4 regions of the Cobetia sp. 5-11-6-3 genome follow, and region 3 is predicted to be linked to each of the others. Evidence: predicted binding sites of a transcription regulator. Region 3 holds the regulator's gene; each other region holds the start of a gene.
The links. The regulator sigma-54, encoded in region 3, starts transcription at its own class of promoters, with help from an activator protein. The targets are predictions, from matches to a motif close to TGGCACNNNNNTTGCTNT.

Region 1 (3,303 bases), on a different contig from region 3:
CGGCAGCCGCTCGGCCATGGTCTCATCGACACTGCCGCGCAGGCCGCGCGCCGCCGTGAGCCGGACCTCGGCCTCCGGGGACGACAGGTCGATCATCGACAGCACGCCATCGATGTGGCCGCGCAGCGAGTTGTTGCTGCGCAGTGTCTCGAGTTCACGTCGCGAGACCTTGCCGGCGGAGTCGCCGGACAGAGCGTCGGAGACGGCCCATTCACGGCCGCGATTGTTGTCGATGATCAGGAAGCGCTCGCCGCTCTTGAGGCGAGCCAGCTTGCTTGAGGAGAAGGCTTCCAGCCAGCCACGCGCGCGCTCATCGCCGCTCACGGCAATCTCATCGATCACGGCTGGCTTGGCGGGGTTGCGCGCCTCGGCAAGTCGATTCAGCAAGGTCTGGGCAGCGCTGTCAGACAGACGCGCTGACTGCCCAGTCGCGGATTCGGACTGGGCAGCGGCAAACAGGGGGAATGACAGAAGACAGATCAGCAGCATCCTCTGCCAGCACCAGCGGAACATCATTGCAACGGAGATAGACATCAAGAAGGCCATCCATGGTGAACGCGCGAAGGCGTCATCAGTCTCCGAGGGCATCGCGACCTCGGAGACTGACACTCAGCGAGGCGGCACGCAGGCTCACATGCGCGCCGCCTCACTCTCAGAACGTGCTACGCCTCATTGCGTGGCGACGTTCTGTTGAGCCCCACAGGAATGGGTCACGACATTGTAGTTGCCGCATTCCATCGGTTTGCGCCAGTCACTGATCAGGTCCTTGGAACCTTCCAGATAGTCCGACCAGGCATCACCTGCCACAGTGGAGGGGGTCTGCCAGACGACGGAGAACTGACCGTTGTCCTGGATCTCGCCGATCAGCACCGGTTTGGTGATGTGATGGTTGGGCATCATGGTGGCGTAGCCGCCGGTCAGGTTGGGAACGGACACGCCGATGATGGCGTCCTTGACCGCATCAACCTCGACACTGCCCGCCTTGCGAGCGGCTTCCATCCACATGTTGAAGCCGATGTAGTGGGCTTCCATCGGATCATTGGTGACGGCATCTTCCTTGCCGGTGTAGGCGATCCACTCATCGATGAAGTCGTAGTTGGTGTCGCTGTCCACGCTCATGAAGTAGTTCCAGGCCGCGAGATGCCCGACCAGCGGTGCGGTATCGATGCCGGAGAGCTCCTGCTCGCCCACCGAGAAGGCCACCACCGGAATGTCCTCGGCATCGATGCCCTGGTTGGCCAGCTCACGATAGAACGGCACGTTGGCATCGCCGTTGATGGTGGACACCACGGCTGCCTTCTTGCCCGCGCTGCCGAAGGACTTGATGTCCGAAACGATGGACTGCCAGTTGGAATGACCGAAGGGCGTGTAATTGACCATCACATCCTCGTCGGCCACACCGTGAGACTTGAGGTAGGCGGCCAGGATCTTGTTGGTGGTACGCGGATAGACATAGTCCGTGCCTGCCAGCACCCAGCGCTCCACGCCCACATCGTTCATCAGATAATCCACTGCCGGAATCGCCTGCTGATTGGGCGCCGCCCCGGTATAGAAGACATTCTCCGAGGACTCCTCGCCCTCATACTGCACCGGATAGAACAACAGGCCGTTGAGCTCCTCGACCACCGGCAGCACCGACTTGCGCGAGACGGACGTCCAGTTGCCGAAGATCACGTCGACCTTGTCCTGCGCCAGCAGTTCACGCGCCTTCTCGGCAAACAGCGGCCAGTTGGAGGCCGGATCGACCACGACGGGCTCCAGCTTGCGTCCCAGCAGCCCACCCTTCTCATTCTGCTTCTCGATCAGCATCAACATGGTGTCTTTCAGTGTCGATTCACTGATCGCCATGGTGCCGGACAGTGAATGCAGGATGCCGACCTTGATCGGCCCCTCTTCTGCCTGGGCGACATTGGCCAGCGAGAAACCGACACAGGCGGATAGCATTGCGGCAGCGATTTTCTTGTTCACGACATTCCCTCGTGTCTTGTTGTACTTGTTATCCCGACTGAGGTAGTGCAATTGATGTGCCAGCAAAGCAGGCAATCGCACGAAACATCGGTGCCGTGCGTTGCCATCGTTCAGCCAAAAGGAAATCTCGATATCGTTTTGAATATAAGCCGCACCAAATATGCGCAATCAAAAATATGCCAGCCGGCCATTTGCACCAAACAGGTGAATTGCTGAATATCGTGCACAAAACTCATCCTTGGCATGGCGTAATGAGGAGATTACCAGTCAAAAGCATGGCCTTGACTGGTGCAGCGGGCGAAAGTCGAGCAGGACACGTCAGCATCAGCAGCACGCTGATGATGCATTGCCCTCCGCGGCTCCTTCTGACATGGACAATGATCCATCCCGGCCACCGCGCCATGCGCCGGCGTAATCACTCCGGTATCCTTGCCTCCCCGACTTCTCCAGGAAAGCCCTCATGAAGCGTTATGAACGCTTTGCCGCCGAGATCTCCAACCTGATTCGAACCGGCATTCTCGCGCCGGGTGAGCGCGTGCCGTCGGTGCGTCAGGCCAGCAAGGCGCATGGCATCAGCCCCTCTACCGTCTTTCAGGCGTATTACCTGCTGGAGAATCAGGGCCTGATCAGTGCGCGGCCGCGCTCGGGGTATTTCGTGCGTGACAATGCCTCGCGGATACTCGATGAGCCGCATGTCGCCTTGCAGCAGCAAGCCCCTTCCGATGTCGCCGTCAGTGAACTGGTGTTCTCGGTGCTGGGCTCACTGCGCGACAACGACACCGTCCCCTTCGGCTCTGCCTTCCCGAGCCCGGAGCTCTTCCCGCTCGCGCGGCTTGCGACCAGCATGACGCGTGGGCTGCGCCAGCTGTCATCGCATGCCGTGATCTCCGACATGACCACAGGCCATCCTGACCTGTGCCGACAGATCGCTCAGCGCTACATGGTCAACGGCATGCAGCTGCCGACGGAGGAGCTGGTGATCACCAATGGCGCCATGGAGGCGCTCAATCTTGGCCTGCAATGTGTCACCCAGCCCGGGGACCTTGTCGCCATCGAGGCGCCGGCCTTCTATGCCACGCTTCAGGTACTTGAGCGGCTCAAGCTGCGCGCGGTGGAAATACCGGTACACCCGCGCGACGGGATTGATCTCGAGGTGCTCGAGAATCGTCTGGAGACGCTGCCCATCAAGGCCTGCTGGTTCATGAGCCATCTGCAGAATCCGCTGGGGGCCAGCCTGAGCGATGCGCGCAAGGCCCAACTGTATGCGTTGCTCTGCCGTCATCAGCTGCCGATGCTGGAGGATGATGTCTATGCGGAACTGTATTTCGATCAACG
Region 2 (3,303 bases), on a different contig from region 3:
GTGCTGCGCCTGAGTCCTGTTGATTGATCAGGACTGCATCGCCCGATGACGCGTGCGTCGATGATTCAGGCCTTGAGGGTCTGATGTCCCGTCCTCTTATTCATACCTTGATATCCGACTCCGATATCCCTTGTGAGGGTTCTCATGACCGAACATCTCGATGGCTCCTGGTTCACCGAAATCTTCGACCGCCACGGCAGCGCCTTCTCGCTCAAGGTCAGCCACAAGCTGCATGACGAGCAGACGCCTTATCAGCACCTTGAGGTCTATGCCACCGAGACCTACGGCAATCTGATGGTGCTGGACGGCTGCGTGATGCTGACCGACCGCGACAACTTCCTCTATCACGAGATGATGTCGCATCCGGCGCTGTTCACCCACGCGGCCCCCAAGCGTGTCGTCATCATCGGGGGGGGCGACTGTGGCACCCTGCGTGAGGTGCTCAAGCACCCGGGCGTGGAGAAGGTCACCCAGATCGACATCGATCCGGCGGTCACGCGGGCTTCCGAGCAGTTCTTCCCGGCACTGGTCGAGTCCAATGATGACCCGCGTGCCGAGCTGCTGTTCGAGGATGGCGTCAAGTGGGTCGACAACTGCCCAGACGAGAGCATCGACGTGCTGATCGTCGATTCCACGGATCCGGTCGGTCCGGCGGAAGGTCTGTTCAAGACCGACTTCCTCAAGCGCTGCCACCGTATCCTCAAGCAGGGGGGGGTGATGGTGCAGCAGAGCGAGTCGCCGCTGTATCACACCGACTCCATCATCAAGGACCTGCGCAACGACATGGGCGAAGCGGGCTTCGACAGCGTCGCGACCCTGCCGTTCCCGCAGCCGGTATACCCGTCCGGCTGGTGGAGCTGCACCCTGGCGGGCAAGGGATGTGACGTGAAGTCCTTCCGTGAGGAAGACGCGGCTGCGGCCAGCTTCGCGCGCGATTTCTATACCGTGGAAGGCCATCGTGCCGCCCTGGTACTGCCTCCCTTCATGCAGCGTCTGCTGGAAGACTGAGTCATCCAGAAGCGCATCGGGGCGTGAAGAATGCGTTTCAGTGCGCGGTAGCGTTGAGTCAGGGTGGCTGCGACATTGGTCGCAACTCCCCAGACCGGAGCGCAGGAAAGTTCAAGAACGGCCGTTTCGTCATGAAACGGCCGTTTTTATTTTGCACCGATATGAAGCGAACGAGGCGTCAGACGCCACTATCTGCACGCTTGTCTCGCCATATGATCGACGGTCGGCATCGGGAGGTTTGGCCGTTTTCACTGCCGTTCGGCTGTTTTTTCAGCGTTGAACGCAGCGGATCACACGATAGGCGGAAATTGGAACGGAGCTTGCTATTGTCGAGGGGTGCCATGCACAGCATTGCACCATCACCGTCTCGGGGTGTTTCCGAGCGGATTCCAGACATACGCGAGGGATTCAAGATGCATAACAACAAGAAGCCACTGCTGATCGCTAGCGCCGCCCTCCTGGCTGCCTCGGTAGCCAGTGGTGCCAGTGCCGCGACTCTGGATAGCGTCAAGGAAAAGGGCTTTGTCCAGTGTGGTGTCAGCACCGGTCTGCCGGGCTTCTCGGCGCCGGATGACGCCGGCAACTGGCAGGGCCTGGATGTCGATGTCTGCCGTGGTGTCGCGGCGGCTGTGCTGGGTGATGCCAGCAAGGTGCGCTACGTCCCGCTGACGGCCAAGGAACGCTTCACCGCGCTGCAGTCCGGTGAAATCGATGTCCTGTCGCGCAACACCACCTGGACCGCCACGCGTGACACGTCTCTGGGCCTCAACTTCGCCGGCGTGAACTATTACGACGGCCAGGGCTTCATGGTCAGCAAGGACCTGGGGGTCTCCAGTGCCAAGGAGCTGGATGGCGCGGCGGTCTGTATCCAGTCCGGTACCACCACCGAGCTGAACCTGGCGGATTACTTCCGCCTCAACGAGATGTCCTTCGAGCCGGTCGTCTTCGACACCTCCGACCAGACCGTCAAGGGCTTCGAAGCGGGCCGCTGTGACGTCCTGACCTCCGACCAGTCCCAGCTCTACGCCCTGCGCATCAAGCTCTCCGATCCGGCGTCCGCCATGGTACTGCCGGAAGTCATCTCCAAGGAGCCGCTGGGCCCCGTCGTCCGTCAGGGCGATGACCAGTGGTTCAACATCGTCAAATGGACCCTGTTCGCTCAGATCAACGCCGAAGAGATGGGGCTGACCTCCGACAACATCGAAGCCAAGAAGTCGGATACCAATCCCAATGTCGCGCGTCTGGTCGGTGCCGATGGCAACTACGGCGAAGCCATGGGGCTCCCGGCTGACTGGGCCTATCAGGTCATCAAGCAGGTGGGCAACTACGGGCAGATGTTCGAGCGCAATGTCGGCACTGGTTCCGCTCTGGGGATCGAGCGTGGTCTGAACGCGCTGTGGACCGACGGCGGCGTCCAGTACGCACCGCCCGTTCGCTGATGCCTCGGCTCGCCTGGAGGTCCAGCGCGAGCCGGGTGAACCGTGACGCAGGCTGAGCAAGGACGCTGGCCAGGGAGAAGTGGCCATACGGTCATTTCCCCTGGCCAGCGTCGTGAGGGGCTTGGTCTGTTCCCCGTGATCCTTTCCTCGAGTGCCGAGAGATAACTGATCTGCCGTTCGATAGGGCGGCAGGCGGAAGTCGCATAGCTTTCCGGCGGAGATTGCCTGTATGACACAACCTGCTTCTCGCCCGCCGGCCACGGTCAAGCCGCCATTCTGGCGTGACCCGGCCAAGCGAGCACTGATATTCCAACTTCTGATGCTGGCAGGCGTGTTCGGCGTGTTGGCGATCATCGTCAGCAATACCCTGACCAACCTCGAAAGCCGTGGCATCACCACCGGCTTTGCCTTTCTGGACAACACCGCAGGCTTTGGCATTCTGCAAAGTCTGATCGACTATTCCGAGCAGTCCACCTATGGCGATACCTTCATCGTCGGTCTGCTCAACACCCTGCTGGTATCCGCACTGGGCGTCATCGCGGCTACCGTGATCGGCTTCATCATGGGGATCGCCCGTCTCTCCCCCAACTGGCTGATCTCGCGGCTGGCGGCGGTCTACATCGAAGTCTTCCGCAACATTCCCCTGCTGCTGCAGATCTTCTTCTGGTACTTCGCCGTTCTTCGCACTCTGCCGAGTCCGCGAGGTTCGCTGTCGCTGGGCGAGGCCTTCTTCCTCAACGTGCGCGGTCTGTTCGTGCCGGCACCGATCACCTCCAGCGGCTTCTCGGTGGTGATTGCCGTGTTCGTGCTGGCCGTCGTCGCCAGCGGCATCTTCAGCTACTGGAACCGCCAGCGT
Region 3 (3,303 bases):
ACCACGACCTGTCCGGCGCCGCCATGCATCAGCGGGCTCGCGCCGGCATCGGCTATCTGCCCCAGGAAGCCTCGATCTTCCGCAAGCTCTCGGTGTCCGACAACATCATGGCGATCCTCGAGACGCGCAAGGACCTGGATCGCAACGGACGCAAGGCACGCCTGGAGGAGCTGCTCAACGAGTTCAGCATCACGCATATTCGTGACAGTGCCGGCATGAGCCTTTCCGGCGGGGAGCGCCGCCGCGTGGAGATCGCTCGCGCACTGGCCACCGAGCCGGACTTCGTGCTGCTCGATGAGCCGTTTGCCGGCGTGGACCCCATCTCGGTGGGCGAGATCAAGAGCATCGTGCGCCAGCTGCGCGACCGCGGCATCGGGGTGCTGATCACCGACCACAACGTGCGCGAGACACTCGACATCTGCGATACCGCCTACATCGTGGGCGATGGTCAGATCATCGCGCATGGCGACGCCGACACCATCCTCGCCAACCAGCAGGTGCGTGATGTCTACCTGGGCCATGAGTTCAAGCTCTAGCCCGAGAGTGCCGTCAGCCTGGTGAGTGCCGTCCGACCTCTTCTGCTCTCACCAGCACCCTCCACCACCCGCCACTTCCTGCTTCACTGTCGGGGCCTCGTTCCCCGCCCCCTCACGCAAGCGCCTCGACATGCGCTTGCGTAATCTCCCCGTGAACCCTCCTGCTCTGCCACACCTCACTCGAATGCATGACGTCCATACCACCTTGGTGGCAACATGGCATGCAAGTTGCTTGAATATTCTCGACTGCCCCTTGTCAGTGCCCCGACCCACGGTATAGCGTAGATGCACGTTCCTTTGCCGTGAATGACAGACCCCATGAAACCCACCTTGCAGCTTCGACTCGGCACTTCCCTGACCATGACCCCGCAACTTCAGCAAGCGATCCAGCTGCTGCAGTTGTCGACGCTGGACCTGCGTCAGGAGATACAGCAGGCGCTCGAGTCAAACCCCATGCTGGAGCTTGACGAGGAATACGAGTCGCTGGATGTCGCGGAGACACAGGACAAGAGCGAGATCTCCACCTCCGAGACCAACAGCGAGATTCCTGAAGAATACCCTCTCGACAGTGACTGGTCGGACCTCTACCAGGACCACGCAGGCAGCCTGACCAGTTCCGGCAGCGGAAGCTCGAGCGAGGACGGGCCGGACTTCGATCGCAACACCAGTGTCGAAAGCCTGCAGGACCATCTGCGCTGGCAGCTGGCGATGACGGACCTCGATGCGCGTGAACGGCAGATGGCGGAGAGTCTGATCGATGCGGTGGATGGGGCCGGCTACCTGAGCATGAGCCTGGACGAACTGGTCGATGGCCTGCGAGGTCAGGGACTGCCCGGCCTCAAGGCGTCGGAACTCGAGCAGGTCCTGCTGCGCCTTCAGCAGTTCGATCCCACCGGTGTGTTCGCTCGAGACCTGCGCGAATGCCTGCTGCTGCAGCTGGCCCTGCTGCCGGACGATCTGCCATTGCTGGCCCAGGCCCGCCGTCTGGTGCGGCAATTCCTCGAGGCACTGGGCAATGACGATCGCAAGCTGCTCAAGCGTCGCCTGAGCCTGGATGATGATGAGCTGGATCACGTCATTCGTCTGGTACGGGCGCTCGACCCGCGCCCGGCGTCCGCCTGGGGCGAGCCTGCCAGTGATTACGTCATCCCGGACCTGCTGGTCCGTCATACGCGTCACGGCTGGCAGGTCGAGCTCAACCCGGAAGCGCTGCCCAAGCTGCGTATCCAGCCGGAATATGCCGCCCTCATCAAGCGGGCCGACAAGTCCGCGGACAACACCTTCCTCAAGGACAATCTTCAGGAAGCCCGCTGGCTGATGAAGAGCCTGTCCTCACGCAACGACACCCTGCTCAAGGTGGGCCGCGAGATCATGGCGCGCCAGATCGACTTCCTCGAGCAGGGGGAAGAAGGCATGAAACCGCTGATCCTTGCCAACATCGCGGAAGTGGTCGAGATGCACGAATCCACCATCTCGCGGGTGACCACCCAGAAATATATCCACACCCCGAGAGGCGTGTTCGAACTCAAGTTCTTCTTCTCGAGCCAGGTGGGTGGCAGCGGCAACGGTGACGCGCACTCCAGCACCGCGATCCGTGCGCGCATTCGCAAGCTGATCTCGGAAGAACCGGCGCGCAAGCCATTGTCCGACTCACGCCTGGTGGATCTGCTGGCCAGTGATGGCATCGAGGTAGCGCGCCGGACGGTCGCCAAGTATCGCGAGGCCATGGGCATCCCCTCCTCCAGCGAGCGCAAGCGCTTGGCGTGAGTCTCGACAACGGATACCCGCAGGCCAGCGGGCTCCACACGTCGGAGCGCTGAAGCTCGCCCCCTTGCACCTGCCATCCTGGCATCATCTGCCAATCGGTCGTCTGAATACCGGTTGGCAATGCCTGTCCTTGCGACTGCGTGAGTGACTTCACGCCCCCAATTGCCTATTTTTCCAGCCACTTTTCTCCAGAGTGCTTTCTTTTTCTCTCACATCCCACGGACAGATAGCCAGGTGTCCCCACCGACTCCTGCCACACGAACGTCGACGTAAATGCTGACATTGGCCACAAACGGCCGGTTTCTCGAGCCCCATTCCGTCCGTGATGCGAGGCGATGCTCATGAAGAACCTGCTGATATCCCTCGCTGGGTTGAAGACAAGCCTTGCCCCACGATGCAGCGCAGCGTTGATCTTTGTTCAAAGCTTGGGCATTGTCGGGGTAGACGCTCGGTACACCGGCACCGCCGCTCTCGCCAGCAGATGATCGCCACGAGACCATGGCCGGAGTCAGAAAGTGGCCGCGCGTTCAATCAGGGTTTGCTCGCAGTCAAAAAGGGTTACAATTCAAAGGCAACCCGCTGGATAAAGGAGCGTGTCCATGCAAGTGAATATCACCGGGCATCATGTGGAACTCACCGATCCTCTCCGCGATTATGTCAACGAGAAGCTCGCTCGCCTCGAACGGCATTACGACAACATCACCAATGTTCAGGTGACACTGTCGATCGAGAAGGAACGCCAACAGGCTGCCTGCACCCTGCACGCCGCTGGCGCCGACCTCCATGCCCTGGCAGAAGACCCCAACATGTACGCTGCCATCGACGCGCTCGCCGACAAGCTGGACCGCCAGCTGGTCAAACACAAGGAAAAGTCCCAGGCTCGCTCTCAGGGCACCGGGACCCGTTGACCTTCTGCCATGACACTTGATCAGATCCTTCCCCCCGAGCGCACGCTCTACGGCGTCCCCGGGGGGAGCAAGAAGCGGGTGCTGGAATTCTT
Region 4 (3,303 bases), on a different contig from region 3:
GTCACCGATCTGGGCGACGTCTTTCGAGTCCAACAGCACGCCATAGACCTTGACGCGCTCCTTGCCCTGCAGCGCGAAGTGTTCGCTGGCGCCACGGAATTCGGTCTTGCCCGGCGAGACGGTGAAGTCCAGGCCCAGCTCCCACAGGGTGTCGCCCACCGGCTGGTCGGGATACGGGTAGGTTTCGGAATTGTCCGCCGGGTAGAACAGCAGGTGGCTCTCGACCCGCAGCCAGTCAAGGGTGCCAAAGCTGCACGGCTTGATGCCCATGTCGGTGCCATCTTCGAGAATCTGTTCCCACAGAGAGGGAGCGTCCTTGGCCTTGCAGAAGATCTCGTAGCCACGCTCGCCGGTGTAGCCGGTGCGCGAGATCATCACGTGGTAGCCGAACAGCTGGGTCTGCAGATGGTGGAAGTAACGCAGCTCACGGATGCCCGGCACATGACGCTCCAGAAAATCCACCGCGACCGGCCCCTGCAGTGACATGTCATGCATGTCGTCATCGAAGGTCAGGCTGACGGCGCGCCCCAGGGCACTCTTGGCCAGCATTTCATTCGCGGTGCCCGTGCCGTGCACCACGAGGTAGGAGTTCGGCGCCAGACAATAGACGATGCAGTCGTCGACGAACTTGCCGGCCTCATTCAAGACGCTGGCGTACACCGATTTGCCTGGATACAGCTTGGACATGTCCCGCGTGGTGACGTAATCCAGCACGGCCTGGGCGTGCGGGCCATTGCAGTGGATCTTCTTGAGCCCCGAGACATCCATCAGACCGGCGCGGGTGCGGATGGTCTCGTGGTCATCGGCCGTGTCCGAGACGGCGTAATTCCAGGCGGTGCCCATGCCATTCCAGTCTTCAAGCTCCGCGCCCAGCTTGCGGTGTTGTTCGGCCAGTGCCGAGATGCGCCATGAATTCGCCATGCGTCCCTTTCTCCTGTGAGTCGTGCTGCCTAGCGTAAGTGGGTGGTGCCGTAGTCCTGCTGGTGCTGGCGAAGATGGCGCGCAAGACGCGCATTCGCCGCAGGAGGTGTTGTTGTTCTGTTGCCTCTTCAGGCGCCTATTCAGGCGCTTCACAAGGGCTTGTGCCTGCTGCTTGCCTTGCCTGATCGCATGAGTGTCGATTCTTGAAAGGAAAGAAACATTCCTCATGGTTAAGCAAGGGGCTTGCCAATTCCGTCAAAGGCCATGGACACGGCAACCCTTGAGCGGGTCAGGCGCTGATTGGCAGCACGAATTCGGGCGTGAATATCAGCGCTTTGCGTCATGCTGGTGCGAAGAGGGGGCTTTGGGCGCCGAAATGATGCCTATTTCGAGAAACGGGCAGGATTTCACTCAGGATCACCTGACGTTTCCGGTGAGGTAAAACGCCTATGGAAAATAAATTTCCATACAAAACAGGAGGTTGATGAAAAGTTAAGGGCGACAGCTGACGAAATGGCATGCTGCATGCTTTTCTTTGAGGGAAATAAAGTTGACCAGCAGGAATCACAAAAACTCGTTTCATCCGCTATCTTGGCGTGGCGTGTCACCACAAGGGGTCAGGTTTCCCGGGGTGGCAGACAGTGTCGAGGGAGATGGAACCCGGTCCGCTCTCAGAGGAAACCCAGATGTCACCCGAAAAGGCGCAACAGTTCATCAAGGATCACGATATTCGCTACTTGCTGGCGCAGTTCGTGGATATTCATGGCGCTGCCAAGACCAAGTCCGTGCCGGCCAATTGCCTGATGGATGTGGTCGAGAAGGGCGCCGGCTTTGCCGGCTTCGCCGTCAGTGGTCTCGGCATGTCGCCGGAGGGGCCGGACTTCATGGCGCGGGGTGATCTGAGCTCGCTGTGCCTGGTGCCGTGGCAGCCTGGCTATGCGCGCATGGCCTGTGATGGCTACGTCAATGGGCAACCGTTCGCCAACGACAGCCGTGTGGTACTGCTCAAGCAGCTGGAGCGCCTGAAGGAGAAGGGCTGGACACTCAATAGCGGGCTGGAGCCGGAATTCTCGCTGTTCCGCCGCGGGGAAGCGGGTGAGCTGTTGCCGGTGGATGAGAGCGATACCCTCGCCAAGCCCTGCTACGACTACAAGGGTCTGTCGCGTTCGCGTGAATTCCTCGAACGGCTGGTCGAATCGCTGCAGGCGGTGGACTTCGACGTCTATCAGATCGATCACGAGGACGCCAATGGCCAATTCGAGATCAACTACACCTACAGCGATGCGCTGACCTCGGCAGACCGCTTCACCTTCGTGCGCATGGCTGCCGGCGAGATCGCCAATGATCTGGGCATGGTGTGCTCCTTCATGCCCAAGCCGCTGGCGGACCGCCCGGGCAACGGCATGCACTTCCACCTGTCCGTGTGTGATGACACCGGCCGCAACCTGTTCGGCGATGACTCCGATTCCCAGGGCATGGGCCTGTCGCCGCTGGCGTATCACTTCCTCGGCGGTCTGCTGGCGCATGCCCCGGCGCTGTGTGCCTTTGCCGCGCCGACCGTCAATTCCTACAAGCGTCTGGTCGGCGGCGGCAGCACCAGCGGCGCGACCTGGGCGCCGGTCTTCATCGCCTACGGGGACAACAACCGCTCGGCCATGGTGCGTGTGCCCTACGGTCGCCTCGAGTTCCGCCTGCCGGACGCCGGCTGCAACCCCTATCTCGTGCACGCCGCCATCATCGCCGCGGGGCTGGATGGCGTGGCGCGCAAGCTGGATCCGGGCACGCCCCACAACATCAATCTCTACTCGCTGACCCCGAGCGAATGCGCCGAGAAGGGCATCGAGACGCTGCCGCAGAATCTCTCGCTGGCCATCGATGCGCTCGAGGCGGACAGCATTCTGCGCGAGAGCCTGGGCGAGGGGATCTGCGCCGAGTTCATGCGCCTCAAGCGCGAGGAATGGCAGGACTACAACGCCCAGGTCAGTGAGTGGGAAGTCAAACGCTACGCCGAATTCTTCTGATCTCATCCGGCGGCGCTCGCGGATCTCGCGGGTCATGTCAGACGAGGGTCGCCACTGTCACCACCACGCTCAAGACACCAGGCAGGAGACGCCTCCTGCCCGTGAGAGGACATCACCATGTGTGGAATCGTAGGGCTTTATCTCAAGAACCCGGCGCTGGAATCGCGCCTGGGGGAGCTGTTCGAGCCGATGTTGATCGCGATGACCGATCGCGGCCCGGATAGCGCCGGCTTCGCCATCTATGGCGACGAATTTGACGCTGGCATCAAGCTGACGCTGCAGAGCGATGGTGTCGATGAGGATTGGGGGGCGATCGCCAAGGGCCTGGGCGAGCAGGTCGGCACGGTGGCGGACTGGTTCA

Region 1: urtA (urea ABC transporter substrate-binding protein) is a predicted target of sigma-54. The motif match lies at 2,013-2,030, and genes of this name have one in related genera.
Region 2: HXS66_RS10725 (amino acid ABC transporter substrate-binding protein) is a predicted target of sigma-54. The motif match lies at 1,318-1,335, and genes of this name have one in related genera.
Region 4: glnT (type III glutamate--ammonia ligase) is a predicted target of sigma-54. The motif match lies at 1,436-1,453, and genes of this name have one in related genera.

What each region holds. Positions count from the first base shown of each region.
Region 1 covers NZ_BLWJ01000011.1:148,614-151,916, reverse strand. Annotated here, with positions in the region: gene urtB (urea ABC transporter permease subunit UrtB) at 1-534, opposite strand, end outside; gene urtA (urea ABC transporter substrate-binding protein) at 670-1,944, opposite strand; gene HXS66_RS16080 (PLP-dependent aminotransferase family protein) at 2,429-3,303, shown strand, end outside.
Region 2 covers NZ_BLWJ01000005.1:224,616-227,918, forward strand. Annotated here, with positions in the region: gene speE (polyamine aminopropyltransferase) at 145-1,008, shown strand; gene HXS66_RS10725 (amino acid ABC transporter substrate-binding protein) at 1,422-2,447, shown strand; gene HXS66_RS10730 (amino acid ABC transporter permease) at 2,677-3,303, shown strand, end outside.
Region 3 covers NZ_BLWJ01000001.1:798,963-802,265, forward strand. Annotated here, with positions in the region: gene lptB (LPS export ABC transporter ATP-binding protein) at 1-536, shown strand, start outside; gene HXS66_RS03350 (RNA polymerase factor sigma-54) at 855-2,303, shown strand; gene hpf (ribosome hibernation-promoting factor, HPF/YfiA family) at 2,903-3,211, shown strand; gene HXS66_RS03360 (PTS sugar transporter subunit IIA) at 3,221-3,303, shown strand, end outside.
Region 4 covers NZ_BLWJ01000007.1:206,489-209,791, reverse strand. Annotated here, with positions in the region: gene HXS66_RS13140 (aminomethyltransferase family protein) at 1-921, opposite strand, end outside; gene glnT (type III glutamate--ammonia ligase) at 1,608-2,942, shown strand; gene HXS66_RS13130 (glutamine amidotransferase family protein) at 3,060-3,303, shown strand, end outside.